DNA from 4 places in the Brevibacillus sp. HB2.2 genome. Region 4 is predicted to be linked to each of the others. Evidence: riboswitches for the same ligand, from Rfam matches in the RefSeq annotation. Region 4 holds a riboswitch; each other region holds the start of a gene.
What was found. A riboswitch is a leader RNA that binds a small molecule or an ion and turns the genes downstream of it on or off. The one in region 4 is predicted to bind cobalamin.
Positions count from the first base shown of each region.

Region 1: linked by a shared signal. The riboswitch ahead of metE (5-methyltetrahydropteroyltriglutamate--homocysteine S-methyltransferase) and the one ahead of HP401_RS15025 (ABC transporter substrate-binding protein) in region 4 are both predicted to bind cobalamin.
Region 2: linked by a shared signal. The riboswitch ahead of HP401_RS24495 (energy-coupling factor ABC transporter permease) and the one ahead of HP401_RS15025 (ABC transporter substrate-binding protein) in region 4 are both predicted to bind cobalamin.
Region 3: linked by a shared signal. The riboswitch ahead of nrdI (class Ib ribonucleoside-diphosphate reductase assembly flavoprotein NrdI) and the one ahead of HP401_RS15025 (ABC transporter substrate-binding protein) in region 4 are both predicted to bind cobalamin.

Region 1 covers NZ_JABSUV010000025.1:10,596-16,589, forward strand. The annotation lists gene nrdE (class 1b ribonucleoside-diphosphate reductase subunit alpha) at 1-579, shown strand, start outside; gene nrdF (class 1b ribonucleoside-diphosphate reductase subunit beta) at 635-1,585, shown strand; cobalamin riboswitch at 1,672-1,870, shown strand; gene metE (5-methyltetrahydropteroyltriglutamate--homocysteine S-methyltransferase) at 2,016-4,307, shown strand; gene HP401_RS30275 (acyl-CoA thioesterase) at 4,331-4,807, shown strand; gene HP401_RS30280 (DUF418 domain-containing protein) at 5,160-5,994, shown strand, end outside.
Region 2 covers NZ_JABSUV010000043.1:12,463-18,456, forward strand. The annotation lists gene HP401_RS24470 (DIP1984 family protein) at 1-406, shown strand, start outside; gene HP401_RS24475 (hypothetical protein) at 691-855, opposite strand; gene HP401_RS24480 (energy-coupling factor ABC transporter ATP-binding protein) at 911-1,759, opposite strand; gene cbiQ (cobalt ECF transporter T component CbiQ) at 1,756-2,553, opposite strand; gene HP401_RS24490 (energy-coupling factor ABC transporter substrate-binding protein) at 2,550-2,834, opposite strand; gene HP401_RS24495 (energy-coupling factor ABC transporter permease) at 2,831-3,595, opposite strand; cobalamin riboswitch at 3,738-3,931, opposite strand; gene HP401_RS24500 (quinone-dependent dihydroorotate dehydrogenase) at 4,064-5,155, opposite strand; gene ald (alanine dehydrogenase) at 5,535-5,994, opposite strand, start outside.
Region 3 covers NZ_JABSUV010000025.1:4,568-10,561, reverse strand. The annotation lists gene nrdE (class 1b ribonucleoside-diphosphate reductase subunit alpha) at 1-1,472, opposite strand, end outside; gene nrdI (class Ib ribonucleoside-diphosphate reductase assembly flavoprotein NrdI) at 1,459-1,818, opposite strand; cobalamin riboswitch at 1,981-2,180, opposite strand; gene HP401_RS30250 (alpha/beta hydrolase) at 2,351-3,175, shown strand; gene HP401_RS30245 (ACT domain-containing protein) at 3,207-3,719, opposite strand; gene HP401_RS30240 (hypothetical protein) at 3,759-4,088, opposite strand; gene mnmA (tRNA 2-thiouridine(34) synthase MnmA) at 4,110-5,222, opposite strand; gene tlp (small acid-soluble spore protein Tlp) at 5,362-5,580, opposite strand; gene HP401_RS30225 (hypothetical protein) at 5,705-5,920, shown strand; gene HP401_RS30220 (DUF952 domain-containing protein) at 5,923-5,994, opposite strand, start outside.
Region 4 covers NZ_JABSUV010000018.1:113,898-119,891, forward strand. The annotation lists gene HP401_RS15000 (manganese-dependent inorganic pyrophosphatase) at 1-824, shown strand, start outside; gene HP401_RS15005 (hypothetical protein) at 875-1,045, opposite strand; gene HP401_RS15010 (MerR family transcriptional regulator) at 1,181-1,939, shown strand; gene HP401_RS15015 (pyridoxamine 5'-phosphate oxidase family protein) at 1,987-2,571, opposite strand; gene HP401_RS15020 (MBL fold metallo-hydrolase) at 2,728-3,672, shown strand; cobalamin riboswitch at 3,824-3,972, shown strand; gene HP401_RS15025 (ABC transporter substrate-binding protein) at 4,129-5,124, shown strand; gene HP401_RS15030 (FecCD family ABC transporter permease) at 5,126-5,994, shown strand, end outside.

The DNA of each region.
Region 1 (5,994 bases), on a different contig from region 4:
GAAACAGGCATGACCTTCTTGGGCTTTGAACAATCGGAATATGCAAAAGGCACTTATTTTAACAAGTACGTGACGAACGATTACAGCCCGCGGACGGAAAAAGCAAAGCTTCTCTTTGAAGGAATGCACATTCCGACACCAGCAGATTGGGCGGAGCTACAGCAAAAGGTGCAAAAGCATGGCGTTTATCATGCGTACCGTTTGGCGATTGCACCGACACAGAGCATTTCCTACATTCAGAACGCGACTTCTAGCGTGATGCCAATCGTCGAGCATATCGAAACGAGAACGTATGCCAACTCTACGACGTATTACCCGATGCCATACTTGTCGCAGGAAAACTATTTTTACTACAAATCGGCGTATGTGATCGACCAATTCAAAGTGATTGATCTGATTGCCGAAATTCAAGAGCACATCGACCAAGGAATTTCGACTGTACTGCACGTGAACAGCAATATTTCAACCAGAGAACTGGCTCGCTATTACATTTACGCAGCGAAAAAAGGTCTGAAGTCGCTCTACTATACGCGTACGAAGCATTTGACTGTAGAAGAGTGCATTAGCTGCGCAGTTTAGTGAAGTCGATTCATATAAGGAAAAGCATCAAGCAAAAAGAGAAGAGGAACGCCATATGAAAGCAGTCAATTGGAACAGGCCGGACGACGATTTTACGATGACGTTTTGGAATCAAAACATCATGCAGTTCTGGACGGATGATGAGATTCCGTTGTCAGATGACAAGATGGCCTGGATGGAGCTCAGTGCGACTGAACGGGACACATATAAAAAAGTATTGGGCGGTCTCACCTTGCTGGATACGGTTCAGGGTGGAGTAGGGATGCCGAAGATCATGGAGCATGTCGATGGACTGCAAAGAAAAGCGGTTCTCGCCTTCATGGGCATGATGGAGCAAATCCATGCCAAATCATACAGCAGTATTTTTACAACGCTGGCAACGACCGAAGAGATTGACGGTATTTTTTCGTGGGTAGAAAACAATCCACATTTGCAAAAGAAAGCGGCCCTCATCTCCAAACGCTATCAAGAGATTGAGAAACCGAAAGACTTGTACATGGCGATGGTAGCGTCCGTTTTCCTGGAAAGCTATCTGTTTTACAGCGGCTTCTTCTATCCGCTCTATTTGGCGGGGCAAGGAAAGATGACAAGTAGCGGGGAAATTATCGACCTGATTGTTCGTGACGAGAGCATCCACGGACTCTATGTCGGCGTTCTCGCGCAAGAAGTCTACCAAGGCCTGAGTGTGGTCGAGCAGACCGCAGCAAAAGAGGAGCTGTATGCCCTTTTGCATGAGCTGCAAGAAAATGAAGAGGCCTATACGACTTCGTTGTATACCGAAATCGGATTGGCTGACGAGGTTCATGCCTACGTGCGCTACAACGCGAATAAGGCATTGATGAATCTGGGGCTGGACCCGCTATTCCCGGAGGAAGAAGTGAACCCGATCGTGCTGAACGGCATTCGCACGCAGACAAAGCAGCATGACTTCTTCTCGAAAAAAGGAAATGGTTATGTCCGTACACTAAACGTAGAGCCGTTGACGGACGATGATTTTAGATTTTAGTATGACAAAAAATGGATTCTGTGTTACGGTATGAACAGTATGCTGCCCTGCTCGTTTTCTGGGGCACTTCACAGAACCATGATAATTTCATAGGAGTGGGAACAGGTTCTTTGGTTATCAAGATCGACCAAGGATGAAAAGGGAAGTCGGTGAGAATCCGACACGGTCCCGCCACTGTATGAGGGGAGTCGGCACATTTATTAGCCACTGATCCAATCGGATTGGGAAGGTATGTGCAGATGATGATCCCAAAGTCAGGAGACCTGCCTGTTTCGACGACACTGCTTAACCTACGGGAGATAGGGAGGTGTTAGGATGCTGTGATCTCAGTGCTTATTTGGCATTTCTAACGTTCTTTTTGATCGTTGGAGATGCCTTTTTTATTGGGCGGATTCAAGTCAAGATCGAATGAAGAATGGAGAGGAAGCTCATGAAGAGCAGCAATTTGGGATATCCACGGATCGGGAAGAACCGGGAGTGGAAAAAGGCATTGGAAGTATTTTGGGCAGGCAGCATCGATGAGGCAAGCCTGGTACAGCAAATGGAGCAAATCCGTCACCAAAACCTGTTACGTCAGCAGGAAAAAGGGGTCGAGCTGATCCCTGTGGGTGACTTTACGTACTACGATCACATGCTGGATATGGCTGTGATGTTTGGAATGGTCCCCAAGCGTTATGAATACGAGGGAGGCCCGGTTTCATTAGCCACATACTTCGCCATGGCTCGCGGTTCGAAGGAAGCTGTTGCCAGCGAAATGACGAAATGGTTTAACACGAACTACCATTACATCGTCCCGGAGTTCGGTGAAAGACAACCAGCCATAACCGAGAACAAGCCTCTCCAGGCCTATTTGGAGGCCAAAGAAAAGTATGGCATCATCGGAAAGCCTGTTATTGTAGGCCCGTATACGTTTGTCAAATTGTCTAAAGGATATGAGAAAAACGAATTTGAGATCGTCGTGGATCAACTCGTTCCGCTCTACATAGACGTTCTCCGGGAGTTAGAGCTGCACGGCGTGGAATGGGTGCAAATCGATGAGCCTGCATTTGTACTGGATGTCTCTGAGCAAGAACGCGCCATCATCAAACGTATCTATACGCAGATCGGTCAAGCACTCCCGCATCTACAATGCATGCTGCAAACCTATTTTGAAGCGGTGGATTGGTACAAGGAGCTAGTTTCCTTACCGGTAAAAGGAATCGGTCTTGATTTTGTACACGGAGCGAAGCGCAATTTGACTCATCTAAAAACACACGGGTTTCCAGCAGACAAGATTCTCGCAGCGGGAATCATCGACGGTCGAAACATATGGCGTGCGTCCATTGAAGAGAAATGGGAGCTGGTCAATGAAATTTCCGAGATCGTTCCACTCGAAAAGCTGTGGCTGCAACCGTCTAGCAGTTTGTTGCACGTTCCTGTAACAGTTGAAGCAGAGAGCGAATTGCCAGAGGAAGTCGTGTCTGCATTGGCGTTTTCCGACGAAAAACTAGGGGAAGTACAGCTTTTAGTCCAAGGATTCCGATATGGTAAGTACGTCATTTCAAAAGAGATCGCTCAAAATGAAGCGGACTTGCTAAAGCTCGCATTATCTCCAGCGAGGAATCGTCTAGAAGTGAAGAATGCTTTACGTCAAGTCGCTGCTGCCAAACTTGAAAGAAGTGTTCCTTATCTCGAACGTCGAGAGATTCAACAAAATACGTGGAAGTTACCACTGTTGCCAACGACCACAATCGGTAGTTTCCCGCAGACGGCGGAGGTTCGTCAAGCCCGACAGCAGTTTAAAAAAGGGAACTGGACAGTAGAGCAATACGACGCTTTCATTCATGCGCAAATCAAGGAATGGGTCAAAATACAAGAAGAGCTCGGTCTGGATGTCCTCGTCCATGGTGAGTTCGAACGAACAGATATGGTTGAGTATTTTGGCGAAAAGCTCGATGGCTTTTTGTTCACGAAAAACGGCTGGGTGCAGTCATATGGCTCGCGTTGCGTGAAGCCACCTGTTATTTACGGAGATGTGGAGTTTGTGGCACCAATGACGGTCAAAGAAAGTGTGTATGCAAAATCATTGACCGCCAAACCAATGAAGGGTATGTTAACGGGCCCAGCAACTATTCTGAATTGGTCGTTTGCTCGAGACGATGTCTCCAGACAAGAAGTGTGCGAACAAATCGCGTTGGCATTGCGAAAAGAGGTAGAAGCCTTGGAAGAAGCGGGGATTCTCATGATTCAAGTCGATGAACCAGCGCTGCGCGAAGGACTTCCGCTCAAAAAAGAAGAGCAAGCAGCTTATCTCGAGTGGGGTGTCAGAGCGTTTCGTCTAGCGACTTCCACTGTTGCGCCGAGCACCCAGATTCATACACATATGTGCTATTGCGAATTCCATGATTTCATGGACGTCATCAGCGAACTCGATGCCGATGTGATCTCGATTGAAACCTCACGTAGCCACGGAGAGCTCGTGTCTGTGTTCGAAACAGGTACGTATGATAAAGGCATCGGGCTCGGCGTATATGATATCCATAGCCCCCGAGTTCCAGCTGTTTCAGAAATGGAAGATATGGTAGCACGAGGTGTGCAAGTACTTCCACCGGATCAATTTTGGATAAACCCGGATTGCGGGCTGAAGACGAGAGGAAGAGAAGAAACCGTTCAGTCATTACGAAACATGGTTGCGGCAACGAAGGCGATTCGGAATCGTTTGACAGCTCAGTCGGGAAGGTGAACGCGATGAGAGGAGCCACACAAATGATGACAGAAGCACGACCGATCCAACAATCGAGAACCTTTTTGACTGATCTCGTCTTTCCACCGGATACCAATCACCACCATACCATTTTCGGTGGAAAAGTCATGGCCTATGTAGATAAAATCGCCTGCATCGCAGCTATGCGACATTGCCGTAAGCCTGTTGTCACTGCGTCGAGCGATTCCTTCGATTTTCTTGCGCCAATCAAGACAGGGGAAGCGATCAACCTGGAGGCATATGTGACCTGGACCCATAAGACATCGATGGAAGTATTCGTGAGAGTGGAAGCGGAGAACTTGTTGACCGGGGAAAAGCGCATGACAGCACGCGCGTATCTGACGATGATTGCCCTCGACGATCAAGGAAAGCCGACGATCGTGCCTGGTGTCATTCCTGATACTGAGGAAGAGCGCATTCAGTATGAAAAAGCGAAGGAACGTCATGTATTGAGAAGGAAGCGGAAGGTAGAGATGTAAGGGGAACACTATCACCCCCCCTATAACGAATAGATGCCTCTGGTGAGCTTGGTTGCAACAGGTCACCGGAGGCATTTTTTTTTATGACTATTTAGAAAGTCGTTTTCTGCCACTGGATTCATTCTCGCTTCCGTACGATTTACCTTTTCGTCTATGGCTAACTTCTTTAAATGAGGTGCTCTGGTAATTTTACGATTTAGTAAGATTGTATTCTGTATTGTAAGACAGCAGTCATTCATTTGTCTAAAGATAACGTGTATGTTTAAGTCATGAAACCGACTTGGGGAGTTGAAAAGATAAAGGTAGGTAAGGTGTTTAATCTAAATGAATATTTTCAATGAGGAGATTCTACATGAATAAAATAAATTCGTATACAAGAATAGACATTATGGATTACTTACGAGGATTTGCCTTGATTGGGGTACTTCTTGTAAATAGTTTTCAGGTGATGAATAATGTGTCGAATTATAATGAATTACATGCTGGACTGTATTATATTTTTAACAGTAAATTTTATCCAATTCTATTTTTCTTATTTGGACTTGGAAGCTACTTTTTTATGAATCGATCCCAACAACAAATAAAGAACCGTTACCTTCTGTTTTTCCGCAGAATCTGCTTCTTATTTGTACTAGGACTGATCCATACATTTTATGCACCGTCAGGTATTCACGATGTGCTGATGCAGTACGCTGTCCTTGGCCTATTTATAGCTCTGTTTTTTAAAACAAATCAATGGACGAACTTAGTGGTAACGATAATCCTAATCATTTTGTCTATCGTAACTGCCTTTTGTCAACCGTATTATGGGGAGAGAATTGCATGGCTAGAACTTTTCTCAGCAATTAGTAAATGGTTATCGCTGATGATGATAGGTTTTACCATGGGCCAATTTAAAATAATTGAAAATATTTATGCGAAAGTAAAGCATGTTTTGATTTTTTTAATTGGGATCATTTGTGCTTATGTCATTTTATATTTTGTAAATAGCTCAGTAGAGATTACTCCAGCAGGCATTGAAATACTAGAAGATTATTTAGTTTCCTCGATGATGGTTAGCATCCTTATTATTTCTCTGCAATGGAATCAGATAAAAGCTATATTGTCTCCATTAAAATTATATGGACAAATGTCCTTAACAAATTATCTTGCACAAAGTGCCTTATTAATTGTTTTTAGCTCCATGA
Region 2 (5,994 bases), on a different contig from region 4:
GTTAGGGGACCGCTTGCACCGCAGCGCAAAGGTCCAGGAAGGTGAACAGCCTCCAGAAAATCCTGACGATCTCTTATCTGAGCTGTATCAGTTGTTTGACCAGCTCGAGCGTATTGTTCAGCAAATCAATCGAACCAATGCGTCTTGCCGCTTTAACGAAACAATGACGCTCTCCGATGCGTTAACCAAACGTGATGTTCTCGGTTCAAAACGCAATGAGCTGGCCGACCTGATCAAAGAAGCTACAGTCAAGCATGATCGCTACAGCCGTTCGGAGGTCAAGATTTGCTCGACTGTTAATATTGCCCAGTTGCAAAAGCAAGTCGACGAGCTGTCCAAGCAGTACCGGGAACTAGATGCAAGCATACAACAATTCAACTGGTTAACGGAGCTGCAAGAAACCTGACGTAAGAGACATGGAAGTCGGTAGTCTGTCTGCAAAAGGCGAACACGTCCCCATTCAACAGGGTTAATGTTGAAAACTCATTGGTCGGGTCGAGGGGCAACCCTGAGGGTTCAAATCCCTCTCTCACATAAAACGCCCAGTAATGTGACATGAGTAATGCGTACTTGGTATTGTAACTACCGTGTGTTGATTTTGTCTGACAGACGAGGGTGGGTACGGGGATCATTCCATGTAAAAAAGCCCTTCACGCCTTTATGTGGCGAGAAGGGCTTCTTGGCGCAAATTTACGCCTTTCCTTTTAGGTAATCATCCTTTATCTTCTTTTCCTGTTCAGCGGTGGTCATGTCTTTCTCCAACACTTGATACATCAGTTCATCCTTCACTTGGCGAGGGATTCCTTTTTCCTGATGATTCGGGACAGATGAACTCGAGACAGAGTCATGTTCCATACTGCGTACCTCCATGGCTTTTTGGGGTTAGCTTACCCGAAAGCGCCCACTCCATTCACCACACCCGCTGAACACTGAGCATTTTTCTCAGCTCGTCGACCGAACGTGGAATATTTCCGCCCAACTCTCGCTTCCACTGCTCAGGCAGTGCCTCCCACACATCAACGAGCAACGGCATACCCAGATGGAGGCTTTCCAGCATGTCTCTGTTTTCCAATGCCTCCTGCGGATCTCCCGCGAATACAAGCCTACCTTCATCCATGATGCAAATCCATTCCGCCCATTCAAACGCAATATCCATATCGTGTGTTGCCATCAAAACAGTCGTTCCTTGCCGGTGAATAGCATCGAGCTCCCGCAGCAAATTTTTGGTCTGATAGCGATCCAGATACGCAGTAGGCTCGTCTAATAGCAAAAGCTCTGGCTCCATGACCATGACCCCCGCGAGTGCCAGTCTCCGTTTTTGCCCCAGGCTCAAATGATGAATCGGAGCTTCAGCCAGCTCTCTTAACCCGAATGCATCCAGCACCTTTTCTACCTTTGCTCGGATTACGTCCACAGGCAGCTTCTGATTGCATAAACCGTAGGATATATCTTCCCCCACTGTGCTTGCGATCAACTGATGCTCGGGATCTTGAAAGACCAAGCCTACCTTTTGCGTCATCTCTTGCAATGCGGCCCGTTTGTAGACAAGCGGTTTCCCCTTCCACAGCACCTGTCCCTGCTGTGGCTCGATGATCCCGTTTCCATGCAAGAACAGGGTCGACTTCCCACAGCCATTCCGTCCCAAAAGAACACATTTTTTCCCCTCTGGAATCCATAAGGACAGCCCTGACAGGACTGGTCCCCGCCCTCCTGGATACGTGTACTGCAAATCGATGAACTCCAACAACCGTGATGTCATAACCGCCAACCTCCTGTCCACCACTCAAGCAGCACCAGCAGGATACAGCCTGCGATTGATTCCCACTCATAGCGGCGCGAGCGGGCATGGGAATGAAACGAGAGCACCTGCATGCTCTCCCCGAAACCTCTTGCCGCCATTCCTTTGTGCAGGGCTTCGTATTTGCGCATCGCTCTGACAAACAATTGCGCAACGAGAACCCCTGCATCCCGAAGTGTCGCCCGGAAGCCGCGATGACCTCCGCGCGAACGTTGGGCAATCCAGATCTGGTGAGAAATCGTTACCAACACAAAAATAAATCGATACATGATCATTAATAAATCAGTCACAAGAACAGGCATATGAAGCCGGCGAAGCACCTGCAAGATTTCGGCAAACGGCACGGTAAACAAAAGGAAAGCAAAGCAGGATAAGCTCGCCATGGTCCGCCAAAATAAGATCCAAACTTTACTGAAGGAGGACACCGGCACATAGAGCACATACGAACCCAAATCCCATGCTGCCGCGACCTGGACCTGTACTCCTCCTGCTCTCGCCCCTTCAATCAATAGTGCAGGGAGCCCCGCCGCGAAAAACGAGAGTGACACGATCATAAAGGCACAGTAGATACGGACAGGAATACGGGCATACACCACTACCCATACCGTCATCCAAACCACGACCGCCATCTGCATCCATACATGTCCCACCAGGACGAGCAGTAGCATTGCACTCGCCAGCAATAGCTTATGAGCTGGCGGCAGATGTTTTAGCCTGTTTTGATAAGAGAGAGAATCAAGCTGCAACCCGTTCATTTTTTGCGTTTATCCAACCGACCTTTGTACAAGCCCACGGCGTAGCCAACCACTCCCGCTCCCAACGCCGCCTGCACCGCAAACAATAGACTCTCCGTCTCTCCCCCTGGCGGTTCTATTAGCGGTTGAAACCATGGTTCGTAGTTCGGAGCTATTTCCTTGATCGCTTCTTCTGCCACGCCGTCTGCGCCGCCAAATTCCGAATCCTGCACCAGCAACAGCGGGACAGTAGCCAGTACGATTACCCCCAAGAGTAAAAGCCAGTTCCATCCTTTTTTCACAGCGATTCCTCCCGTTTGAGCAAACGAAGCTGTGTAAGCTCTTTTGCGTTATAAGATAACAACCAGTTCCAAACAAGAACGGTCAACAGACCTTCACTGATGGCGAGCGGTACTTGCGTGAACGCAAATATTCCTGCGAATTTGGCAAACGAAGCCAACACTCCGCCAGATTCAGCTGGAAATGCGAGTGCCAGTTGAAGCGAAGTCACCACATAGGTAGCGAGATCAGCCAAAGCCGCCGCCGCAAAAACCGCCAGCCGCTGACTTCCGGCCACTTTCATAATCAACCGATAGATTCCGTATGCCACCATCGGTCCTACCACTGCCATGGATACAGCATTTGCCCCTAGCGTAGTCAAACCTCCATGCGCCAAAAGCAAGGCTTGAAACAAGAGCACCATACTCCCTAACACAGACATCGCAAAAGGCCCAAACATAATGGCGCCAAGGCCCGTTCCAGTCGGGTGAGAGCTGCTGCCTGTAACCGAAGGGATTTTCAATGCAGATAAAACAAAGGCAAATGCTCCTGCAACGCCAATAAGGAGCTTCATCTCGGGATGTTCTTTTACAATCTTGTTAATCGAGCGAATCCCAAGAATAAAGAATGGCAAGAACACAGCCCACCAAAATAAGGCCCAGGATAATGGCAAATACCCTTCCATGATGTGCATTGCATGTCCTGTCTCAGGTTCATTGAGCAAAAAATACAAGACAAAGCCCGCGATCATCAAACAAGTAGATACGAGACGAGATCGATTCATGTTTATCCTCCTTCACTGACTTTCATTCTTTCCTCCAAACAAAAAAATCCCATCCATCAGTGGACGAGATGTGCACACAAAACAACAGACTGACTAGACAGCCTCATTGCCTCGTATTCACCGCTCCTTTCCGCGAAGGTTCTGTGGGTGTGGCTACTAGGTAGGTCTCCTGGCTTCCAGATCCATGCGCTCCTTGTCCTTCCCCATACGAAGATGAGTGGTTTCCTTTTCAAAGAGAGCTCCCTGGTTACAGTGGCGGGACCGCTCGGGACTTTCACCCGATTCCCTGTTACCCTTTATGCGTCACATAAAGGCACCTAACGCCGACTATATGCAATTGACTGACAATTCATGTTTGTCCCACATCATTATACCGGATCACTACATAAATCGGAAGAATATAAGCAAAAACGCATAAGTCGATGACCCGCTACAAAGGAGCCATCGACCTATGCATACTTATTCTTTCTATTCTTTTGCGTCTACGCCAATTACTTCGCTAATATGTTTAAAACCATCGCGTTGCATGAGCTTGAGCAGTTTTTTGTTGATTTGTTTGGCGATACCTGGGCCCTGATAAATCATCCCCGTATACACCTGAACAAGACTGGCTCCTGCCCGGATTTTCGCGTAGGCATCTTCGCCGTTATAAATACCGCCGACACCGATGATTGGTACCTTGTCCCCTACTTCTTGATAAATCTCCTTCACCCAAGCAGTGGAACGCTCTGTAAGAGGTCTACCGCTCAGTCCGCCCGCTTCCTCGGCAAATCGATGTCCGGAAACGGCCTCACGTGACAGTGTCGTATTGGTAGCAATAATTCCGGAAATGCCTTCTTCTACAGCAGCGTGAACAACATCGCGCATGTGCTCATCTGACATGTCTGGCGCTACTTTTAGCAAGATCGGCTTTTTCTTGATGGAACGCCCTTCCATTTCGGTTGCCTTTTCTTTTACTGCACGCACCAAATGACGCAAGCTCTCCGTTTCCTGCAAGTCACGAAGATTCGGGGTATTCGGAGAGCTGATGTTAATGACGAAATAGTGACCGTATGCATAGAGCATGTCCATACATTTGCTATAGTCAATGGCCGCCTCTTCATTCGGCGTTACTTTGTTTTTCCCAATGTTAATCCCAATCGGAACATCTGAGTATGCGTAATCGACTAAGTGCTGGGAAGCCAAATACGCACCGTGATTGTTGAAGCCCATCCGGTTAATGACAGCTTGATGTTCCGGCAATCGGAACAATCGAGGCTTCGGATTGCCTGGCTGCCCCTGTGGCGTCAATGTCCCGATTTCCACAAACCCAAAACCAAGAGCACCCAACGCATGATAAACTTCTGCATTTTTATCAAAACCGGCTGCAAGTCCGACTGGATTCGGAAAAGTCATTCCCCACAGCTTATTCTCCAACCGCTGGTCTTTTACCTGATAGATCATCTTCAGGATGCTTTTGCCTGGAGCAGAATCCTCCACCAGCCTTAAGGCACCAATTGTCTTTTCATGAATCTCTTCCGCATCTTGCTGGAACAGATATTTTCTTATGAGCTGATACATCGGCTGCACTCCTTACTCCGTTTCTACCTTTTTACCTCATAGTAGAATACCATACTTTTTCGGGAGGATGTAACCTTTATACGTGATACATATTTCCAATCAAGCAGGCAAATCCTAACAGCACCACCACACACAGGGGGATAAGTCTTTCATGAAGGTGAACGACTAAAGGGGTTCGTTCGTGAAATGTTGAGTACAGTTACGCCTGCTTTCGTACAAAAAAGCTCCGAAGAACAGGTAGCCGAGCAAATTCGCGGGACGTTTCTAAAAGGAGTCAAGACAGGGGTTGATCTATATAGCTTGGAGGAGAGTTTAAATAAAAAAACTGCTTGCCGTAAGCTCGGACAAGCAGTTTCTTCATTGCTTTTTACCGTTGAAGCTAGTTTTTCACCAGCAAAACTTCTTCGATAGAAGCATACGGCAGGTTATGCGCATCAGCGACAGCCTTGTAAGCTACTTTTCCGTCGATGACGTTTACGCCTTTTGCCAATGCTTTGTTGTCGCGAATCGCTTGTGCGTAGCCTTTGTTCGCCAATTGTACCGCGTAAGGAACAGTTACGTTGGTCAGGGCCAATGTAGATGTACGAGCGACTGCACCAGGCATGTTCGCTACCGCGTAGTGAATCACACCATGCTTCTCATAGGTTGGCTTGTCATGAGTCGTGATGCGGTCAACGGTTTCGATCGATCCGCCTTGGTCAATCGCAACGTCTACGATCACTGAACCAGGTGACATCTCTTTTACCATGTCTTCTGTTACCAGACGCGGAGCGCGAGCACCTGGAATGAGTACAGCGCCTACCAGCAAATCTGCTTTTTTCACAGCGTTTGCGATGTTG
Region 3 (5,994 bases), on a different contig from region 4:
AAGTTCATCATCATGAAGAACGTACGGGCGAAATCTTTCGCTTCTTCACTTTCGTAAGCGATTCTGTTCTTTGCGAGATAACCGTTCAGATTCATCGCACCGAGACCTACAGAGTGCAGCTCACGATTTGCCTTTTGAACGCCTGGAGCGTTTTCTACACGCGTCATGTCACTCACGGCTGTAATGGCTTCGATTCCTTCGTGGACAGATTCGCGGATCATTTTGCGTTCCATCACATTGACAATATTGAGCGATGCCAGATTGCAGCTAATATCGCGACGGATGATATCCATCTCGCCGTAATTGGTAATCGTCGAAGTCTCCTGTAGCTGGAAGATTTCCGTGCACAGGTTGGACATTTTTACCGAACCGAGATCTTTCAGCGCATGGTTGTTGTTCGCATTCGTTTTGTTCATGATGTACGGATAGCCCGATTCCATTTGGATCATCGCGATTTTGGTCAACATCTCGCGTGCGCTCATCACGGTCTTTTTCTTGATGCGATCGTTAGCCAAGAGCTCCTCGTACATCTCATCGAGGTCCATATCATCCAGATGCACGCCGTATTCTTTGTACACGGAGTACGGAGCAAACACAGTCAATGGCTTGTTTTCCTCAGCCAGCTTGTAGAATACGTTTGGTACGATCAGGCCGATGGACAACGTTTTGATGCGGGCTTTTTCATCCGCATTGATTTTTTTGCAATCGAGAAACTCGTTAATATCCCAGCCGAAGATGTTGTAGTACGCTGCACCTGAGCCTTTGCGTTGCCCCATTTGATCCGCGTAGGAAAACGCATCTTCCAACAGCTTGAGAACCGGCATAACACCTTTTGCTGCGCCCTCGACGCCTTTAATCGGCTCTCCTCGTCCGCGAAGCTTGGACAGGTTCACGGCTACACCGCCGCCAATTTTGGATAACTGCATACAAGTTCCCAAAATAAAGTTGATGGAATTCAGTGAATCATCCATTTCGAGCAAGAAGCAGGAAACCATTTCTCCCCGGCGGCTTTTGCCTGCGTTCAGGAAGGTTGGTGTCGCTGGTTGCAAGCGTTGATCCATCATGGAGACCGTTAAACGCTTGGCGAGCTCAAAGTCACCTTGTCCAAGTGACAGTGCCACAACGGCCACCCGGTCTGGATACTGCTCCAAGTACATCGATTTATCGTTCGTTTTCAAAGCGTAATCTTTATAAAATTTGGAGATAGCCATATACGAAGCAAATTGAAAATCGGCGTCATAGGCCAAACGGAAAACTTCATCGACCTGCTCAACCGTGTATGTTTCATAGACGTTTTCATAAAAATCATTCTCGATCAAATAGTCCATGCGTTCTTTCACACTGCCAAAGGTCATCGTGTTGGACTGCACTTCTTCCATGAAGACCGCAACCGCTTCCCGATCCTTTTCCAGTTGATAAAATCCGTCGTTGCCACGCTGCATCAGTTCGTTGTTCAATTCAATATGCCGCAATTGCTGCCACCCCACTCGTAAATTGTTCCACGTCACGGCCGGTACCGGACAGTTCGAATTTAGAAATCACCGGAACGCCATATTGGCTCGCGATCGTATCCGCGCTTTTGGCAAAACTGGTTCCCCAGTTGCGGTTGCCGCTGGCAGATACCCCGCGCAGATGGACATGATTTCGCTTCAGGAACGTCGCCACCTTCTCCGGCACTTGTCCGAATCCCGTCGTGTATGTGATCAAAATGAATGGCTCGTCCAGCACCATATCTTGATCAATTTCCACATGTGGCAAATTAATTTTGTTGACGAATCGTCGGACGTTTCCTGTTTTTGAATCATAAGCGATTAGCATGTCCCTCATCCTATCCTTGCTATTTTTACTCTGTATGTATGTTATTTAGCCAAAGTAAAAGCGCATCCGACGTTTACATGCCGAATGCGCGTGATGACTTCCATCTAGCAATTCGCCAATGCGAATTGAGCGCTCGAACACTTCCCTATCTCCCGTAGGGTAAACAGTGCAAGCGGTTAGGCAGGTCTCCTGGCTTTTGGATCATCGCTCCATTTTCACCTTCCCGATCCTTCATGATCAGTGGCCTTCTTTCGCAAATGGAACTCTCTCATTACAGTGGCGGGACCGCGTCGGATTCTCACCGACTTCCCTATTAAGTCTACCAAATCTGGCTGGTAAACACCTTACCGCATCAATATGTAGTTGGTAAAACTTACTTTACCTCAATATATCGTAGGAGTCAAGCTCAGTATGGGCTCTTTTCGAAAACTAACTATTCTCCTTTTTCGGCTATTGCCAATCTCTGGTTCTCGTTCATATAATAGATTTTGTGCGTGTTGGTTAGCCTTGGAGAGATTGGAGAGTCGCCCTCATGAAAAGCACCGACTATCAACCTGTCGTCATACCTCGTTCCTACCGTAGAATCATGACTTATCAAGAGCGTGACTATCACATTTTCGTAAGTATACCTGCCGATCCCCCTCCGGAATCAGGCTTTCCCGTCATATATTTGCTAGATGGAAACTCTGTTTTTGCAACCGTGACCGAAGCGATACGGATACAATCACGTGGCCCTGAACGAACTGGGGTGTATCCTGCTATCGTCGTCGGGATTGGCTATCCAACAGACGCTCCATACCATCCTGCCCGTTTCTATGATTACACGTATGAAGTTCCCGCCTCAGAGCTTCCTGACAGCCCAAAAGGAGCCGAGTGGCCACAAATGGGGGGAGCCGAGCAGTTCCTCACCTTTTTAGAGGAGGAGCTCAAGCCTAGCATCGAAAACGACTTCCCCATCGATCGGACCCAGCAAGCGATTTTGGGACATTCGCTAGGCGGCTTATTTGTCTTGCATGTGCTTCTGTCCAGACCACACGCGTTCCAGCGGTATATTGCCGGTAGTCCCTCTATCCACTGGAATGAGAGCGTGCTGCTTGCGAAGGAGAGTCAATTGCCGAGCCTGCTGACAGATGACCTCAACGTCCATGCACTCCTCACCATCGGGGAGTTGGAAAACGATGGGCGATTCTTGGTCAAAGAAAAATCGCTGGCGATGATCGAACGATTGTCCTCCATGGGGAAGGGCCAAATCAAGGCTTCCTTTAAGGAATTTGCCAACGAAAATCACTCGTCCGTTTTGCCAGTCTTCATTAGTCAAGGACTCAGATTCGCCACGAAAAAAACTGCCCGCTACTAACAACGGGCAGTTTTTGTTTTTCATGATTCGCTTACTGTAGAGATAACACTTTGGTGATTTGGGGCAGCTCTTCGATGGCAGATACAATCGTTGGTGTAATCTCTTCATCAGTCACAGAGATAAGCAGGGCATTCTTCCCTTTTTGCTCGCGGGATACATTCAACTTGGAAACATTGATTTGATACTCGGCCAGTTTTCGTGAGACATCATAAATCACGCCTGGATAATCGATATGGCGAACCAACAATCCGTGGGCCCCTGGAGGTATGCGACACGCGCAGTAATTGATTTCACTGATGTACACTTCTCTCCAATCTTGCGCAAAGGTGTACTTGTTCGCTCCTACACGCAAAATCGCCAAATGATTCGCATATTCGCCAGAGCTGTGTTGGACAGGAATTTTTGTCCCGAGTCCTTCCACTAGCAATGTTGCGATTTCCTCTTTATTTTCATGAGCAAGAATACTTAATTGTGCACCCGCTAACTCTGGCTCGAGTCTTCGAATCAGTTCAGCCAGTTCACGCAATCCAGCATATTGGGTCATGTGATGCCTTCACTCTCCCAGTCAGGTTTATCCTCGTTATTACGGCAGAATCCACGCTTCCGGCTCTTTCTTGATGGAGGATTCGTTATCAGCACGATACCAAGCCGTCAACGTTTGCCCATCTTTCGTAAAGTAGATACGGTAGATGGTATTGCCTTTTCCGCTGTTGGTAAAAGGACTTTCATCCATCGGTACTGCTGTCACTCCACCCGCGTTTACAACCCCGCCGTTCTCCTTGATGACGTTTTGGATCGTCGCCATATGCTCTTTACCCATGGAGGCCATCCCGAAATAAGAGATGATCGCCAAGAGAACTGCTCCCGCCAAAAATGAAACGATAATCACTTTTGATTTTTTCGTAGCATCCACCGAGTGCTTCCCCCGTCTATCTTAGTTCTCTTTATCGACTAAGCGTACCTTGTCAATCGTACCTCCACCCAAGCACACTTCCCCATCGTAGAAGACGACAGCCTGACCAGGTGTCACTGCTTTTTGCGGTTGATCAAATACAACTTCTACGTTGCCATCCTCCAGCAGGTGAACGGTTACTCCCTGATCTGGCTGACGATAACGGAATTTGGCTGTACAAGTAAACGTTTCGGATGGTTTCTTATCACTCACCCAGCTCACGTTGGTCGCCAAGAGACTCTTCGAGTACAGACGGATATGATCAGAGCCTTCGCCAACGATCAGGGCATTCCGTTCCAGATCCTTGTCTACAACAAACCAAGGCTGCCCGCTTGTGCCATGACCTCCGCCTATCCCTAGGCCTTGTCGTTGGCCCAATGTATAGTACATCAGCCCGTCGTGCGTACCGATGACTGCTCCATCTACGGTCTCGATATTTCCTGGTTTGGCTGGCAAATAGTTTTGCAGGAACTCGCGGAAGTTGCGCTCCCCAATAAAGCAGATCCCTGTACTGTCCTTCTTTTTCGCTGTATAGAGTCCTGCTTTTTCCGCGATCTCCCTTACTTGCGGTTTCGGGAGATGACCAATCGGGAACATCGTTTTGGAAAGCTGTTCTTGGCCCAATACATTCAAGAAGTAAGTCTGGTCCTTGTTGTTGTCAGCGCCGCGAATCAGCTTGTACTCGCCATCGATGTACTTGACCTGCGCGTAATGGCCGGTAGCAATATAATCCGCCCCCAGATCCATCACCTTGGCGAGAAGCTCACCGAACTTGATTTCACGGTTGCACATGACATCCGGATTCGGTGTACGGCCTCGTTTATATTCATCCAAAAAATACTGGAATACCTTGTCCATGTATTCTTTTTCAAAGTTTACCGTGTAATATGGAATGCCGATCTGTTCACAGACGCGCCGGACATCCTGGAAGTCTTCTTCCGCCGTGCAGTGGCCGAATTCATCGGTATCATCCCAGTTTTTCATGAAGATGCCGATGACGTCATATCCCTGTTGCTTAAGCAGGTAAGCCGTCACGGAGGAGTCGACTCCGCCGGACATGCCGACAACGACGCGTGTATCTTCTGGTCGCTTCATAAGTCTTTCTCCTCTTATTCAATTTGTACCATTACAGATTACCATGTTTCGCAAAACAAATCATGTTTTGTTGCACTTTTGCCCGATAGAATGAAAAAACGCCTGACGCGTAGTTGGCGCCAGACGTTTGGTAGCAAGGTTATGCCTGCGTAGATTCATCCTTGATTTCTGCGCGATATCCCTCGATGCTTTCTTCGCGACGATGATTCTTCGCCTCGAGGTTTGCTTTTTCCTCTGCAGAAATCTCTCCAGCATGAGCCGTCAGGTAATCTTCGGACTCACGAATGTTCTCTTCCGTATTGGAAATCATCTGTTGAAGCTTTTCTGCGTTGTCAGAACGGTCATCCGGCTTCGCCATAATCGATACGCCTCCTACAAAGGGTTATATTCAACACCTTTACCATTGTGCGCCAATCATGGTTTCTTTATGTACCCGTGTTATAATAGAAGAAACGGATTAAACGAAAAAGAGGGTTTCACCTATGGCTTCCTTAGATTTGTTGGAAAGAAAGCTGCTTCGGATCATCTCTGATACCGATCCCGTCCGCCTGAAACGACAATGGGTGAAGGGGCAGAAGGTACCTGAATCCGAAGTGGAACAGCGCATGCGAATCGATCTTCTCTTGCGCAGACTCGACAAGCTACCTGAGGCCAAGCGTCAAGAAGTGCTTGCGCTACTCAAATGGTTTAAATGGTAGAGTTAGCGGATGGACGTTCCCAGACGCCACTGGCCGTCTATCCGATTCATTTGCTTTCTATCCACGATCGCATC
Region 4 (5,994 bases):
TACGCCTCGGTGTAATCAGCAGCGAAACAGCGTTTGTGTTGAATTACTTCCAAGTAAAAGAGCCGCGCCTCGTAGAAACAGTGGCAAATGAAGTAAATGAAGTCATCCTTGTAGACCACAATGAGCGCCAACAAAGCGCAAATGACATTGAGCAAGTGCAAGTGGTAGAAGTGATCGATCATCACCGTATTGCGAACTTTGAGACGAGCAATCCTCTCTACTTCCGTGCCGAGCCAGTTGGATGCACGACTACCATTTTGAAGAAAATGTACAAAGAAAACGGCGTAGACATTCCAAAAGAGATGGCGGGCTTGATGCTCTCTGCTATCATTTCGGATACGTTGCTGTTGAAATCCCCAACTTGCACGGAGCAAGATGTAGCGGCTGCTCATGAGCTGGCTGAAATCGCAGGTGTCAATCTGGAAGCATACGGTCTGGACATGCTCAAAGCGGGGGCAGACTTGAGCGACAAAACAATCGAGCAATTGCTCACATTGGATGCAAAAGAATTCCAAATGGGCAATGCGAAAGTAGAAATCGCACAAGTAAATGCAGTAGATGTCAATGATGTACTTGCACGCCAAGGCGAACTGGAAGCAGCTATGAACGCAAACATCGCTGAAAAAGGTTTGGACCTATTCGTGTTTGTTGTAACGGATATCTTGAACAACGATTCTGTTGCGATCGCTCTTGGTAGCGCAACACAAGCGGTAGAAAAAGCGTACCAAGTAACATTGGTGGACAACAAAGCTGTTCTGAAGGGCGTTGTTTCCCGTAAGAAGCAAATCGTACCGGTATTGACTGATACATTCCAAGCTCTGTAAAAAAGAAAGGTGGCTGCCATGCACAGGATGCGGGCAGCCATTTTTTATTTTTACATTCCTTGAGAAGGGTTGTTGTGCATCTGGAACAAGTTTTGCTGGGCATAAGCATCGTCACTGTAATGGGTGATGGCATGTTTATCTCTGGCTTTGAGGCTAAGCAGCCCTGTTAATCCCCATCCGGCACCGACTACGGCTACAATGAAACCGATGATATAGAGCATCGAAGTCCCCCCTTGTATGGCGTTATCTTTATTTTAACAAATTATGGATAGAGAGTAACGCCAATTTTTTGTGAAAATGTGTTTGACATTGACGGTCCGTAAATGTGTACGATCAAGTTGTCAGGAGGAATGAACATGGAATATACGGTGCAAAAGCTAGGACTCCTGGCGGGTGTCAGCACCCGGACGCTCCGATACTACGATGAAATTGACCTTCTCAAGCCGGCGAGAATCAATTCGTCAGGGTATCGCATTTACGGACAGCTAGAGGTTGATCGATTGCAGCACATCCTTTTTTACCGCGAGCTGGGTGTGAACTTGGAGGAGATCAAGGAGATCCTGGATTCACCAACCTTTGATGCTGACCGAGCACTGTGGGAGCACCGCGAGAAGCTCCTGGAAAGGCGAGCGCAATTGGATGCGTTAATCGCCAATGTCGATTTGACATTAGCACAAAGAGAGGGGACCAAAACGATGAGTGACCAACAAAAATTTGAAGGCTTCAAGCAAAAGATGATTGATGAGAATGAAGAGAAGTACGGGGCAGAAATTCGAGCGAAATACGGAAATGACCAAATCGACAAATCGAATGAGATGGTCAAAGGAATGACAGAAGAACAGTATGCCGCGCTGGAGAAATTGAACGAAGAGCTGCACGATACATTGGCGCAGGCTTTTTCGACAGGTGATCCTGCTCATGAATTGGCGCAAAAAGCAGCAGATCTTCACCGTCAATGGCTCAGCTTTTATTGGGACAGCTACAGCAAAGAAGCGCACGCAGGTGTTGCCCAGATGTATGTCGATGACCCGCGCTTTACTGCCTACTATGACAAGGAACAGCCAGGTGTAGCCGAGTTTCTCCGCGATGCAGTGGTCATTTATACCAGCAAGTAAAGAGTTTTCAAACAAAGAAGCTGCGAGCAAGGCAGCTTCTTTGCGTTTTACGCTTCGTTATCCCCACCTACTGCGGGAAAAAGCTTTTGTCCCAAGGGTGTTGGCAAGCCATCCATGCTTACTACGTTGTTTTCCTTTTGATAAGCAAGCAGTTCCTGCTCGTCTTTAGCCAAAGTCCATTTCTGAAGGGTGTCGCGTTCTTTTGAGTAGGAATAGAAGGGGATAGCCCAGCCGCAAGAAGTCTTTACTTCCTGTACGTTTACGGTAATGATTTGACGAGCACCGGGCAGAAGCGGGAAGTCTTTTACAAGCTCATCCCACCGAGGCGAATCTGGGAGAATAACCGTTCCTTTGCCGAATAAGCGCATGATGAGAGGGGGGCCTTCAAATGCACAAAACATGAGAGTAATCCTGCCATTTTCCTGTAGATGAGCACTGGTTTCGTTTCCGCTTCCGGTCAGGTCCAAATAGGCCACCTCGGTAGGCGATAGGATGCGAAAGGAATCGTACCCTTTCGGTGAAAGATTCACGTGACCATCTGTGTCCATAGGAGCAGAGGCAACGAAGAACATTCGCTGCTTCTTGATAAACTTCTCATGCTCAGGTCGTAACTCAGAGAAAAGCTGACCCATTTTGCACCCCTCCAGGTAAAAGAATTGTTTTTACTACCCTCATATTACGATGAAAATATGAAGAATTTGTGTTGATATTACCAGTACGTCCCAAATTGATGATAAAGTGTAAATATTCTCGCAACAAAATCACCTTTGAAAAGGAGGAGCATTTACATGCAATCATCACAGCCAATTTACTTAGGGGAGCGCATCCATTTAATAGACGGTTTCGATATGGGCTGGGCGGAACGCACGGGGACTTATGTCATCGCTGAAGAAGAACTGACTTTGGTTGAAACAGGGCCAAGCCCCTCCGTCCCATACATCAAGACCGGCCTCGCCAAGCTCGGTTTTACCCCGGAACAAGTAAAATACATCATTGTGACGCATATTCATTTGGATCATGCGGGAGGAGTGGGACTTTTTCTAAAGGATTGCCCAAACGCAAAGATCGTCGTCCATCCGAAAGGTGCACGTCACCTCGTTAATCCAAGCCGACTGATCGCAGGGGCGAGAGCGGTGTATCATGATGATTTTGATCGATTGTTTGATCCGATTGAGGCTGTTCCCGAAGAGCGGATTTTGATTCGTGGAGACGGGGATACACTAAAGATCGGAGCGAATTGCGTGTTGGAGTTTCTGGATTCGCCAGGGCATGCCAATCATCACTTCAGCATCTACGATCCCGTTAGCCGCGGCATGTTCACAGGTGATACGGCAGGTGTACTTTATCCGCAGCTTAAAAAGGATGGTGTACACCTCGTGCTGCCATCTACTTCTCCGAATCAGTTTGACCCGGATGCCATGTTAGCGTCTCTACGTCGATTTGAAGCGCGCAAGCTGAATCGTATTTACTTTGGTCATTTTGGGATGTCTGAACAGGTAGACGATGTGTACCGTCAAATACGTGAGTGGCTCCCAGTGTTTGTGGCGGAAGGAGAATCAACACTTGCTGCTGGACAAACCTATGCTGATCTGTCTCGTAAGTTATTGGAACGAGTCTCGGAGCATCTACAGTTACAAGGCATCAATGATGACCACGAAGTTTTCGGAGTACTCAAGCTCGATTTACAGGTGTGCGCCATGGGCATTCTGGATTATTTGCACAAACGAGGGTAAAAGCTTTGCCAAAAGCATTCCATTTGCCTGAACTTTTTGTTCAGGCGTTTTCATTTTTAGCAGGCAAGAAAGTAATGGCTAACGTGTTTGTCATTCTTTTTTCATCCAAGGAATGCTATGATGTAGGATGAGTCATGGACTGTGACAATTTCAAACGTAACAGCAAATAGGTGCCTCGTCTTTTCTCAAAAAGATCGGGTGAAAAGGGAAGTCGGTGAAAATCCGACGCGGTCCCGCCACTGTAAATCGGCTCGTTCCTCAGCCGTAAGCCAGGAGACCTGCCTGTTTGTTTTTGTGCCTGTTGCCTTCGCGGAAAGGATCGGCCTATTTCAGGAAGCAGACCATCCTGTCTGTTTGCCCTGAGGTGCCGACCCTTTGAATTCCGAATGGAAGCAAGGGTCGCTTTTTTTATTGGAAGGTACAGTCAATCAGACACGCAGAAAGGAAGTTTTACATATGAAACGTTCATTGCGATTCATGATCCCACTACTTGTTGCGGCGAGCCTCGCAGGTTGTGCGGGTAACGATAACAGCCAGCCAGCACCTGGTGGACAAACCAGTGCACCGCAGACAGCACCGCAAGAGAATACAGCCGAGCAGTCTGCAAAACAAACAACGTATCCGTTGACAGTCAAGGATGCGACAGGAAAAGAAGTAACCTTTGCAAAAGCTCCTGAGCGAATCGTCTCCACATCACCTGCCGAGACAGAGATTTTGTTCGCATTAGGCTTGGAAGATCGGATCGTAGCTGTCTCAGACTATGATGATTATCCAGAAGCGGCGAAGACAAAACCGAAAATTGGTGGCGTCGTCAAACCGAATGAAGAAGCGATTCTCGCTCAAACGCCAGATATGGTCGTCGGTGGGATTTCGATGGAGAAGCCAGTGGCTGACAAGCTCAAATCTCTCGGGATGCCCGTCTACATTACCCATCCGACAAAGATGGATGACATCCTAAACAATGTGTTGGCGATGGGAGTTATCACTAACAAACAAGAACAAGCCGAAAAAGTTGTCGCGCAAATGAAGAAGGATATCGCGTACGTTCAAGAAGCAGTGAAACATGTAAAACCAGAAGAGAAGAAAAAGGTATACCTTGAGTTTTCCCCAGGCTGGACAGTCGGAAAAGGTGAATTCATGGACGAGCTCATCACACTGGCTGGAGCGACGAACATTGCTTCTGATACACAGGGCTGGAATCCGATCAGTGAAGAAAAGATTTTGCAAAACGATCCAGACGTCATTTTGTATGCGAGTGGAATTACCGATGAAAAGACTGGCGTCAAGCTGGAGGATATGATCGCCAAGCGTAATGGCTGGGATAAAATGAAGGCGATTCGTGAAAAACAAATCTTTGGCATGGACCAAAATATTTTGTCCCGTCCTGGTCCGCGTATTACACAAGGCTTGATTAAAGTAGCGAAGGCGATTTACCCTGACTTGGTGAAATAAAATGAAGAATCGATTGTTCATATGGGGAGGAGCCAGCTGTCTCGTCCTTCTGGCTTCAATAGTCATCAGTATCTCGATGGGGGCGGCACACCTCCCCATTTCGCAAGTATGGCTCATCCTGCTCCATCAAATCCCGGGCTTGTCTGAGTGGATCACCGTAACGTGGCCGGAGTCATCTGAGCAAATTGTCATGAAGGTTCGTTTTCCACGCGTTGTATTGGCTGTTTTGATTGGCGCCTGCTTGTCTCTTGCGGGGGCGGGCTTCCAGGGAGTTTTGCGCAATCCGCTCGCAGATCCATTTACGATGGGCGTGGCATCCGGTTCTGCTGTCGGAGCAGCCTTTTTGATCCTGTTTGGCTTGCAAATCAGCTTTTTGGGTGCATGGAGCACGCCTGTTGTCGCTTTTCTTACAGGACTGCTCAGTTTATGGATCGTACTCGGACTCGCGAACACCCAAGGAAAGCTACAAACGGAGACCCTGATTTTGTCTGGTGTTGTTGTGCAGGCTTTTCTCGGCTCACTCGTTTCCTTTATGGTGTCGCTATCGGATCAGACGGTGAATGAGATCGTGTTCTGGCTGATGGGCAGCCTGTCATTTCGGGGCTGGGCCTTTACGTATGTCTTGATTCCGTACTTGGTCATAGGCGGAATAGTGCTGGTAAGCTATGCGCGTTCCTTGAACCTATTTGCGTTAGGCGAGCGGCAGGCTGCGCATCTCGGCGTCCATGTAGATCGAACGAAGCTGGTGGTTCTGGTCGTCTCGACGCTCCTGACGGCAGCGGCGGTTTCTATCGCGGGAATTATCGGGTTCGTTGGCCTGGTGGTACCGCACCTCGTCCGTATGCTTGTCGGTCCTGACTATCGAATTTT